3 regions of the Streptomyces sp. NPDC051133 genome follow, and region 3 is predicted to be linked to each of the others. Evidence: riboswitches for the same ligand, from Rfam matches in the RefSeq annotation. Region 3 holds a riboswitch; each other region holds the start of a gene.

Region 1 (3,229 bases), on a different contig from region 3:
GCCGCCCGCCCGACGTGTGTACGGCGTGTTGCGAAGTCCTCACACGCTCCCCCGCCCGGCGGAAACGCAGCCGGTGCACGGCCGACGCGCGCTCGGTGTGCACGGCCGTGACCGCCCGCGCGCGCTCGCCGTCACCGCGCGCCACCGCGTCCACGATCGCCCCGTGCTCCGCCCAGGACTCCACCGGGCTCGGCGCGGACTCCACCGCGTACATCCAGGCGATCTTGTGGCGCAACTGGGTGAGCATCGAGGTCAGCGACGGACTGCCGGAGGCCTGGGCGAGCGTCTCGTGGAACCAGCCGCCCAGTGCGCGCAGATCGGCGCTGTTGCCGCTCCTGGCCCGCTCCTGGCCCAGCCGGACCAGCCCGCGCAGCACCTTCAGATGGGCCTCGGTGCGCCGCTGCGCGGCCCGGGCGGCACCGAGCGGCTCCAGGAGCAGACGCATCTCCAGCAGGTCGGCCGCCTCCTGCTCGGTCGGCTCGGCCACGCACGCGCCCGCGTGCCGGCGGGTCACCACGAAACCCTCGGCCTCCAGGGTGCGCAGGGCCTCGCGGACGGGCACGCGCGAGACGCCGTAGCGGCGGGCCAGTACTTCCTCGGTGAGGCGGCTGCCGCGTTCATGGACACCGGCGACGATGTCGTCCCGGATCGCCGTGCACACCGAGTGCGCCGGAATACGCATGACCGACCTCCGCCTTAATCCCCGTGAAACGCCGACGATGGACGCGTGTTCTGCGACTCTATTGCAATGAGCCGGAATTTCCGACGGCGGGCCGTAATCCATGGATATTTTTTGGACAGCGGTGCGGGCGGAGACAGCGGAAATACGGCGAAAGCCCCGGCTCGGCGAGCCGGGGCTTGTCAGGGGTACCGGCGATCGCCGTCCGGTCGGTCAGGCGTTCACGCCGTGCTTGCGGAGGTAGGCGACCGGGTCGACGTCGGAGCCGTAGTCGGGCGTCGTACGCGCCTCGAAGTGCAGGTGCGGGCCGGTGACGTTGCCGGTGGCGCCGGACAGGCCGATCTGCTGGCCCGGGGTGACCTGCTGGCCCACCGTGACGCCGATGGAGGACAGGTGGCCGTACTGGGTGTACATGCCGTCGGCCATGCGGATCACGATCTGGTTGCCGTAGGCGCCGCCCCAGCCGGTGGAGACGACGGTGCCCGAGCCGACCGCGTGGACGGCCGTGCCGCTGGCCGCGTGGAAGTCGATGCCCGTGTGGTGGCCCGAGGACCACAGGGAGCTGCTGGCCTCGTAGCCGGTGGAGACGTAGGAGTGGGCGACCGGCGGGACGAAGGCGTTCAGCCGCTTGCGCTCGGCCTCGCGGGCGGCACGGGCCCGGGCCTCGCGCTCCTGCTTGGCCTTCGCGGCCGCGGCCTTGGCGGCGGCCTCCTCGGCGGCCTTCTGCTCGGCGGCCTGCTTCTGGGCGGCGGCCTGCGCGTCGATGTGCTCGGCGATGTCGTCGCTCACGGCGAGCACCGGGGTGAGGCCGGTCTGCTCCGCGGAGTTCTCGGCGGCGAGGGCCGGGGAGGCGGCGAGGGTGCCGATGACACCGGTGGTGGTGAGGGCCGCGACACCGGCCGCCTGAGCGGTGGTGCGCTTGACCCGGCCGGGCTTGCGGTGCTTCCCGGTGGCGCACATGAACGCCATGAAGTGGCTGGTCCTTTCCTTCCCTCTCGCCTACCGGGTTAGCTGACGGGTTCGGAGCAGGAAGGTCTCCTACGGGCTCCCCCGCTTCCGCGCGGGCGCCCGATTCACCCCAGGGACGGTGGGTCCCCGGCTCCCCTGGCTCGCGCCGTACGGGGACTCGGCGATGACTGTCCGGTGCCGCGGGCGCGGCGTACTGCCTGACGAACAGCCCGGACGACGCTAAGCGGGGCGGCTTTCGAACCTCAAACGCAACCGGTGTTTTGTAGCGCATCCCACAGGGCAGACAGGCAACCTCCGTCTCAAATCGGTCATCTGGGGAAGCGGTTGGAACGACAAGGGCCCTGACGACCCGTAGGTCGTCAGGGCCCACGCGCGAGTACGGCGTGTGCGTGCGTGCCGCAGTGGCTGCCGCCACGCGGCGGCCGCGGACGCTACTCGGCGGCCACGACGGTGACTTCGCCGATGCCGAGCGCCTCGACCGGCGCCTTGATCTGGGCGGCGTCACCGACGAGGACGGTCACCAGGCGGTCCACCGGGAAGGCGTTCACGACGGCCGCGGTGGCCTCGACGGTCCCCGTCGCCGCGAGCTGCCGGTAGAGCGTCGCCTGGAAGTCGTCGGGCAGGTACTGCTCGACCTGGTCGGCCAGGGTGCTCGCGACGGCCGCCGCGGTCTCGTACTTGAGCGGCGCCACGCCGACCAGGTTCTGCACGGCGACGTCCCGCTCGGCGTCGGTCAGGCCCTCGGCCGCGAGGGTGCGCAGCACCTTCCACAGGTCGTCGAGCGCGGGACCGGTGTTCGGGGTGTCCACGGAGCCGCTGATGGCGAGCATCGAGGCGCCCGTGCCGTCCGGGGCGGACCGCATGACCTGCCCGAACGCGCGCACGCCGTAGGTGTAGCCCTTCTCCTCGCGCAGCACGCGGTCCAGGCGGGAGGTGAGGGTGCCGCCGAGGCAGTAGGTGCCGAGCACCTGGGCGGGCCACACGCGGTCGTGCCGGTCGGAACCGACCCGGCCGATGAGCAGCTGCGTCTGGACGGCGCCGGGGCGGTCCACGATGACCACGCGCCCGGTGTCGTCGGCGGTCACCGGCGGCACGGGCCGGGGCTCGCCCGGGGTGCCGGTCCAGGCGCCCAGGGTGTCGCCGAGCAGCTCGTCCAGGTCGATCCCGGTGAGGTCGCCGACCACGACCACCGTGCCCGTGGCGGGACGGACGTAGCGGTCGTAGAAGGCCCGTACGGCGGCGGCGTCGATCTTCTCGACGGTCTCCTCGGTGCCCTGGCGCGGGCGCGACATGCGCGAGGCCGCCGGGAAGAGCTCCTTGGAGAGCTCCTTGGCGGCACGGCGGGAGGGGTTGGCGAGCTCGTGCGGGATCTCGTCCAGGCGGTTGCGGACCAGCCGCTCGACCTCGCTCTCGGCGAAGGCGGGCGCGCGCAGCGCGTCGGCGAGCAGGCCGAGGCCCTTGGCCAGACGGGAGGCCGGGACCTCCAGGCTGATCCGGACGCCGGGGTGGTCGGCGTGCGCGTCGAGCGTGGCACCCGCGCGCTCCAGCTCGGCGGCGAACTCCTCGGCGGAGTGCTTGTCC
Region 2 (3,229 bases), on a different contig from region 3:
ACGGCTACTACGGCGGCCTGCAGATCTCGCAGGCCGACTGGGACAAGTACGGCGGCGCGCAGTACGCCGAGCGGGCCGACCAGGCCAGCCGGTCGCAGCAGATCGCCGTGGCCGAGAAGATTGTCGCGGACCAGGGAACCAAGCCCTGGGCGACCTGCGCGCTGCTCGCCGGAATGACCTCGGACTCCGGGTCGGCCGACGTCGACACCGGCGTCGGGGGGTCCGGCGACACCGGCGATTCCGGCGACTCCTCCGGGTCGGCCGGCCACTCCGACTCGTCCGGTCCGGCGGATGCGGACTCCTCGCCGTCTGCCGGTTCCGACTCCGACTCGGGCCCCTCGACCGGCTCCTCCGACTCCGGGGACGCCTCGGACCCGAGCGCCACGCCGGCCCCGGGCCAGGACGGGGACGCCGGCACCCACCCCGGTACGTCCACCGGCTCGCACGGAACGAACACCCCCAAGTCCGACAAGTCCACCCCGAAGGGCGCCGAGAACTCGCAGGGGTCCGGAAGCTCCTCCACGGTCGACCCCGGTACCGACGAATCGGACAATTCCGAGCAGCCCACCGGCTCCTGGAGCCTCGTCGACACCGGCGCCCTCAGCAGTGGCGGACGTCACCGGGGCGGGAGTGCGGACGAAAGCGTGACAAACGGTCAGAACAACCCTTCTTCCGGCCGTCACGCATCCTCCGGGCCGGACACCTACACGGTCCGCGAGGGCGACACTCTCGCCTCCATCGCCGACTCCCTTGACGTCGACGGCGGGTGGCACGCGCTCTACGTCCACAACAAGAACGCCATCGGTACCGACCCGAACCACATCACCGCCGGTCAGACCCTGGAAGTCAGGTCCTAAACGGGCGAAAAGCGGGGAGAGTTGACGTCCCGTTTGATCCCTGATGTCCGGTTTGGTGAAAGTGTGGGATGACTCTCAGAAGCCCTGATCGTCTTTGAAATTCCGCCGATCGCCTGTCTACGGTCAAGGCCGCTCGTCACCACGGGCCCCGGCTGCCGCAACGCCGAATCCTGCCAGCGGCTGCCCGGGAACAGTCGTCGCGTCAAGCGCCGTAGGCAGGAGCGGGGGACCCAAGGTAAGTGCCGGGCCCAGCAGTTGAGCTGGTACCGGCTGGGGGTGGAGCCGCGCCTCGCGAAAGCGGGTGTGCGGCCGGGCAACTCAACCGGCCCGAACCCGACAGCTCACCTCGCAGGCGTCGGTGAGGGGATCGATCCATGCTGTTTACCGGCAAGGGCAAGCACCGCCGTCCGTCCAAGGCCGTCCGCGCCGTCGCGCTGGCCGGTGTCACCGGCGCCGCCGTCGCCGCCCCGCTGATGGCGGCCGGCAACGCCTCCGCCGCCACCGCCTCCGAGTGGGACACGGTCGCCCAGTGCGAGTCCGGCGGCAACTGGTCCATCAACACCGGCAACGGCTTCTACGGCGGCCTGCAGTTCTCCGCCTCGACCTGGGCCGCGTACGGCGGCACCGCCTACGCCTCCCAGGCCAACCAGGCCACCAAGGCGCAGCAGATCGCCGTCGCCGAGAAGGTCCTCGCCGCGCAGGGCAAGGGTGCCTGGCCGGTCTGCGGCACGGGCCTGTCCGGCGCCGCCTACAACGGCTCCGCGCCCAGCACTTCCTCGAAGAGCACCGCGCCGAGCAGCACCACCCGCTCCACCGACCAGCAGGCCGCCACCCGCTCCGCCAAGCGCACGGCCCCGTCGGCGAGCAAGACCGTCACCACCCCGACCGGCAAGAAGGTCAAGAAGGGCGACGGCGAGTACAAGGTGGTCAAGGGCGACACCCTCAGCACCATCGCCGTGAAGCACCACGTCCAGGGCGGCTGGAAGAAGCTCTTCGAGCTGAACAAGGACATCGTCGAGGACGCGAACCTCATCTACCCGGGCCAGCAGCTGCACCTGAAGTGACAGCCGGCTCCCGGCCCGGCCCCGGCGCCCTCACATCCCCAGGGGTCTCACCGAAGGCCTCGTGAGGGCCGCCCCCGTCCCCACGGGCTCCCCGCCCCGGCGCGTGTTCCCCCGTACGCGCCGGGGCGGGGTTTTTCATGCCCTCACCACGGAGCTTTGTTTCGGGTGGAAACAAAAGGTACGGTCGGCATGTCCACGGGGCGGTCGGTCGGTGGCCGACGCCCCCGGGACGGTTAGGCTCTAGTCGCAAGGCACCGCCGCAAGGCGGCACCCGCCCCGCACTTCCAGCGTCACATCCAAGAAGGAGATGCTCGTGCCGTCCATCGACGTCGTCGTAGCCCGGGAAATCCTGGACTCCCGAGGCAACCCCACGGTCGAGGTCGAGGTCGGCCTCGACGACGGCAGCACGGGTCGTGCCGCCGTCCCGTCCGGCGCCTCGACCGGCGCCTTCGAGGCCATCGAGCTCCGCGACGGCGACCCGAACCGCTACCAGGGCAAGGGCGTCGAGAAGGCCGTCCTCGCCGTCATCGAGCAGATCGGCCCCGAGCTGGTCGGCTACGACGCCACCGAGCAGCGCCTGATCGACCAGGCCATGTTCGACCTGGACGCCACCGACAACAAGGGCTCCCTCGGCGCCAACGCCATCCTCGGCGTCTCCCTCGCCGTCGCCCACGCCGCCTCCGAGGCCAGCGACCTCCCGCTCTTCCGCTACCTGGGCGGCCCGAACGCGCACCTGCTGCCGGTGCCGATGATGAACATCCTCAACGGCGGCTCGCACGCGGACTCCAACGTGGACATCCAGGAGTTCATGATCGCCCCGATCGGCGCGGAGTCCTTCTCCGAGGCGCTGCGCTGGGGCACCGAGGTCTACCACACCCTCAAGAAGGTGCTGAAGGGCCGCGGCCTGTCCACCGGCCTCGGCGACGAGGGCGGCTTCGCCCCGAACCTCGGCTCCAACCGCGAGGCCCTCGACCTCATCCTCGAAGCGATCAAGGAAGCCGGTTACGCGCCCGGCGACCAGATCGCCCTCGCGCTCGACGTCGCCGCCTCCGAGTTCTACAAGGACGGAAAGTACCTCTTCGAGGGCAAGGAGCGCTCCGCCGCCGAGATGACGGAGTACTACGAGGAGCTCGTGGCGGCCTACCCGCTCGTCTCCATCGAGGACCCGCTGTTCGAGGACGACTGGGCCGGCTGGAAGGTCATCACCGACAAGCTCGGCGACAAGGTCCAGCTCGTCGGCGACGACCTGTTCGTCACCAACCCCGAGCGCCTCGCCCGCGGCATCGAGGAGGGCACCGCCAACGCCCT
Region 3 (3,229 bases):
CCCGGGTCAGGCGGGTCAGCTCCTCGTCCGTCAGCTTCAGGTCGGCCACCTCCAGCAGTGCCGGGAGCTGGTCCACCGTGCGGGCCGAGGCGATGGGGGCCGTGATCGTCGGCTGGGCGGCCAGCCAGGCGAGGGCGACCGTGGCGACCTGGGCCCCGTGGGCGGCCGCGATCTCGTCCAGGGCCGTGAGGACCTGCCGGCCGCGCTCGGACTGCAGGTGCTTGGCCGCTCCCTCGGCGCGGGCGCTGTCGACCGTCGTACCCGGCCGGTACTTGCCGGTCAGGAAGCCCGAGGCGAGCGAGAAGTACGGCACCGCGGACAGGCCCTCCTTCGCGGCCAGGTCCTGCAGCGGGCCCTCGTAGGTGTCGCGGGAGACCAGGTTGTAGTGGGGCTGGAGCGCGACGTACCGGGCCAGGCCCTCGCGGTCGGAGAAGTCCAGGGAGGCCCTCAGGCGGTCGGCGCTGATGTTGGAGGCGGCGATGTGCCGGACCTTGCCCGCCTTCACCAGCTCGTCCAGGGCGCCGATGATCTCCTCGACCGGCACCTCGGGCTTGTCGAAGTGGGTGTAGTAGAGGTCGATGTGGTCGGTGTCCAGGCGGCGCAGGGAGGCGTCGGCGGCCGCCTTGATGTTGGCGGCGGACAGGCCCTGGTACTCGGGGTGCTGGCTGACCTTGGTGGCGATGACCACGTCGTCGCGGTTGCCGCGGGCCTTGACCCACTTGCCGATGATCGTCTCGGACTCGCCGCCCTTGTTGCCCTCGATCCAGGCGGAGTAGGAGTCGGCCGTGTCGATGAAGTTGCCGCCGGCGGCCGCGTAGGCGTCCAGGACGGCGAAGGAGGTCTCCTCGTCCGCGGTCCAGCCGAAGACGTTGCCGCCGAGGGAGAGCGGGAAGACCTCGAGGTCGGAGGAGCCGAGTGTGCGCAGAGAAGTCATGCTCAATGTCAACGCCGGCGGCGGATGATCGCATTCCGCCGCCGGCGCCGTGTTCACACGAACGACACGCTCAGGGGGTGAGGCCCTTCGACCGCAGCCAGGGCGCCGGGTCGACGGCGGTGGCCTGGCCGTTCGGGTGCACCTCCAGGTGCAGGTGCGGGCCGGTGACGTTGCCGGTGGCACCGACGCGGCCGATGACGTCGCCGGTGGAGACCTTCTGGCCGACCGAGACGTTGATCGAGGACTGGTGGCAGAACCACAGCTCGGTGCCGTCGTCCAGGGTGAGGACGGTGCGGTAGCCGTAGGCACCGGCCCATCCGGCCTGGGTGACCGTGCCGCTGTGGATCGCCTTGATGAGGGTGCCGGTGGGAGCGGCGAAGTCCAGGCCGGTGTGGTAGCCGGAGGACCACATGGAGCCGGGCTGCCCGAACGTTCCGGTGAGCGTGTACGAGACGACCGGCAGCGTGTACTGCTTGGCCAGCTCGGCCAGCCGCTCGGCCTCGGCGGCCTTCTTGGCGTCGGCCTCCGCCTTCTGCTGGGCGGCGGCGGCCTTGGCGGCGGCGTCCTTCTCCGCCTTGGCGGCGGCGTCGGCGGTCTGCTTCTCGGAAGCGGCGAGCGCGGCGGCGGTGGCCTTGCTGTCGGCCTTGCTCTGCTGCTGCTCGGCCTGGGCCATGATCCGGTTGCGCAGGGCCTCGCCGGCACCGGTGCTGCTGTCGCTGTCGGCGGTGGTGCCGACGTTGCTGAGCGCGGTGGCGGTGGCCTGGTGCGTGTCGGAGCCGGAGGAGTCGTCGCCGAAGAAGTGGTCGACGGAGGACGGCAGGTCCGGCAGGTCCGGCAGGGATATGGAGACCGGCGGCTTGCCGGTGTTGGCGCTGGCCATGCCGCCCGCGCCGACCGCGGCCATCACGCCGACGCCGAGGACGGTGGAGCTGCGCGCGAAGCCGCCGCGCTGCTTGGCGACGCGGTGCCGGCCGCGGACCGGGGCGACGGAGTCCTCGGTCGGGTTCCACTCCTCCCAGGGGCCCTCGTCGGCGCGGTAGGCGCCGTAACCGAACGTTTCGGACTCGCGCTGCGCAGGCACGAACGGGGCTTCTGGGGCAGGCCGGTTGGACGCCACGCGGGCGTGCTCCTTTCCTTCCGCCGCCTACCGGGTTAGCTGACGGGTTCGGAGCAGGAAGGTCTCCTACGCGCGTATACCGGTCGTGGACTCAAAGCAGTTCACGGCGGTGTCCGCGTGATTCACCCCAAGGTGGTGGTTCCCCGGTTCCCTTGCGGGATTCGGCGCGTGCGCACGGAGCCGCCTCTTGTGACGGCTGGGACGACCGCGCTGCGTTATCGAACGTTAATAGACCCGCCAGGCACTTTCCAAGCCGTTCGGCTTGATCATTAAGGTTTCCGGTCGCGGACTTTCCGGACAGGAAGCCTGCAAAACGGGCGAGTTGGCCACGCTTCAGGAGTCTCAGTGTTTTTGATGGTGACTCAGATGTTATGCGCACGGCGGTCGGGCGGTCACAGGCCGTGACTTCCGCCCAGGGACCGTCACCCCGCTCAGGGCCGCCGCACGGCGAGCAGCGCCATGTCGTCCGCCATTCCGCCGCCGGAGTGCCGCCGCGCCTCGGTGGCGAGCCGGTCGAGCAGCGCGCCCGGGTCGGCGAAGGGGCGTCCGTCGAGCCGCCGTTCCAGGTCGTAGAACCGGCCGTGGCCGTCCCGGGCCTCGGAGAGGCCGTCGGTGTGCAGCAGCAGCGTGGCCCCGCTCGGAAAGCCCGCCTGGAGGGACCGGTCGGGCCACCGGCCGAGGTCGGCCATGCCCAGCGGCAGCGCGGGCTCGTGCGTGGTCAGGGCGCGCACGGTGCCGTCGGCGTAGAGCAGCAGCGGAGGTGGATGGCCGCGGTTGACGAGCCGTACGACCCCGTCGCCGTGCGGGAGTTCGGCGAGGACGGCGGTGGTGAACCCCTCGAAGGCGTCGATGCCGGCCCGCCGGGTGCCCTCCCGGGCCAGCGCCCGCTCCAGCCGCTCGGCCACCTCCTCCAGGGTGGCCGCGTGCTCGGCCGCCTCCCGGAACGCCCCGATCACCACGGCGACCGCGGCGACCGCGCCGATGCCCTTGCCGCGTACGTCCCCGACGACCAGCCGGACGCCGTACGGGCTGTCCTGCACCGCGTACAGGTCCCCGCCGATGGACGCGTCCCGCCGCGCCGCCTCGTAGCGGGCGGCGATCTCGAAGCCGCCGATCCGCGCCGCGGGCTCCGGCAGTACGGCCCGCTGGGCGGCCTCGGCGACCTCCCGGGCGGAGGC

Evidence for each region. A riboswitch is a leader RNA that binds a small molecule or an ion and turns the genes downstream of it on or off. The one in region 3 is predicted to bind cyclic di-AMP.
Region 1: it holds a riboswitch for cyclic di-AMP, as region 3 does, so the genes downstream of both, AB0N17_RS26705 (M23 family metallopeptidase) here and AB0N17_RS19905 (M23 family metallopeptidase) in region 3, are expected to answer to the same signal.
Region 2: it holds a riboswitch for cyclic di-AMP, as region 3 does, so the genes downstream of both, AB0N17_RS10285 (transglycosylase family protein) here and AB0N17_RS19905 (M23 family metallopeptidase) in region 3, are expected to answer to the same signal.

The regions. Positions count from the first base shown of each region.
Region 1 is NZ_JBFBBK010000027.1:122,327-125,555, reverse strand. It holds gene AB0N17_RS26710 (GntR family transcriptional regulator) at 1-682, opposite strand, end outside; gene AB0N17_RS26705 (M23 family metallopeptidase) at 893-1,648, opposite strand; cyclic di-AMP (ydaO/yuaA leader) riboswitch at 1,661-1,821, opposite strand; gene AB0N17_RS26700 (pitrilysin family protein) at 2,080-3,229, opposite strand, start outside.
Region 2 is NZ_JBFBBK010000007.1:72,659-75,887, reverse strand. It holds gene AB0N17_RS10290 (transglycosylase family protein) at 1-857, shown strand, start outside; cyclic di-AMP (ydaO/yuaA leader) riboswitch at 1,055-1,227, shown strand; gene AB0N17_RS10285 (transglycosylase family protein) at 1,232-1,921, shown strand; gene eno (phosphopyruvate hydratase) at 2,229-3,229, shown strand, end outside.
Region 3 is NZ_JBFBBK010000018.1:56,823-60,051, reverse strand. It holds gene AB0N17_RS19910 (aldo/keto reductase) at 1-934, opposite strand, end outside; gene AB0N17_RS19905 (M23 family metallopeptidase) at 1,005-2,051, opposite strand; cyclic di-AMP (ydaO/yuaA leader) riboswitch at 2,059-2,228, opposite strand; gene AB0N17_RS19900 (PP2C family protein-serine/threonine phosphatase) at 2,483-3,229, opposite strand, start outside.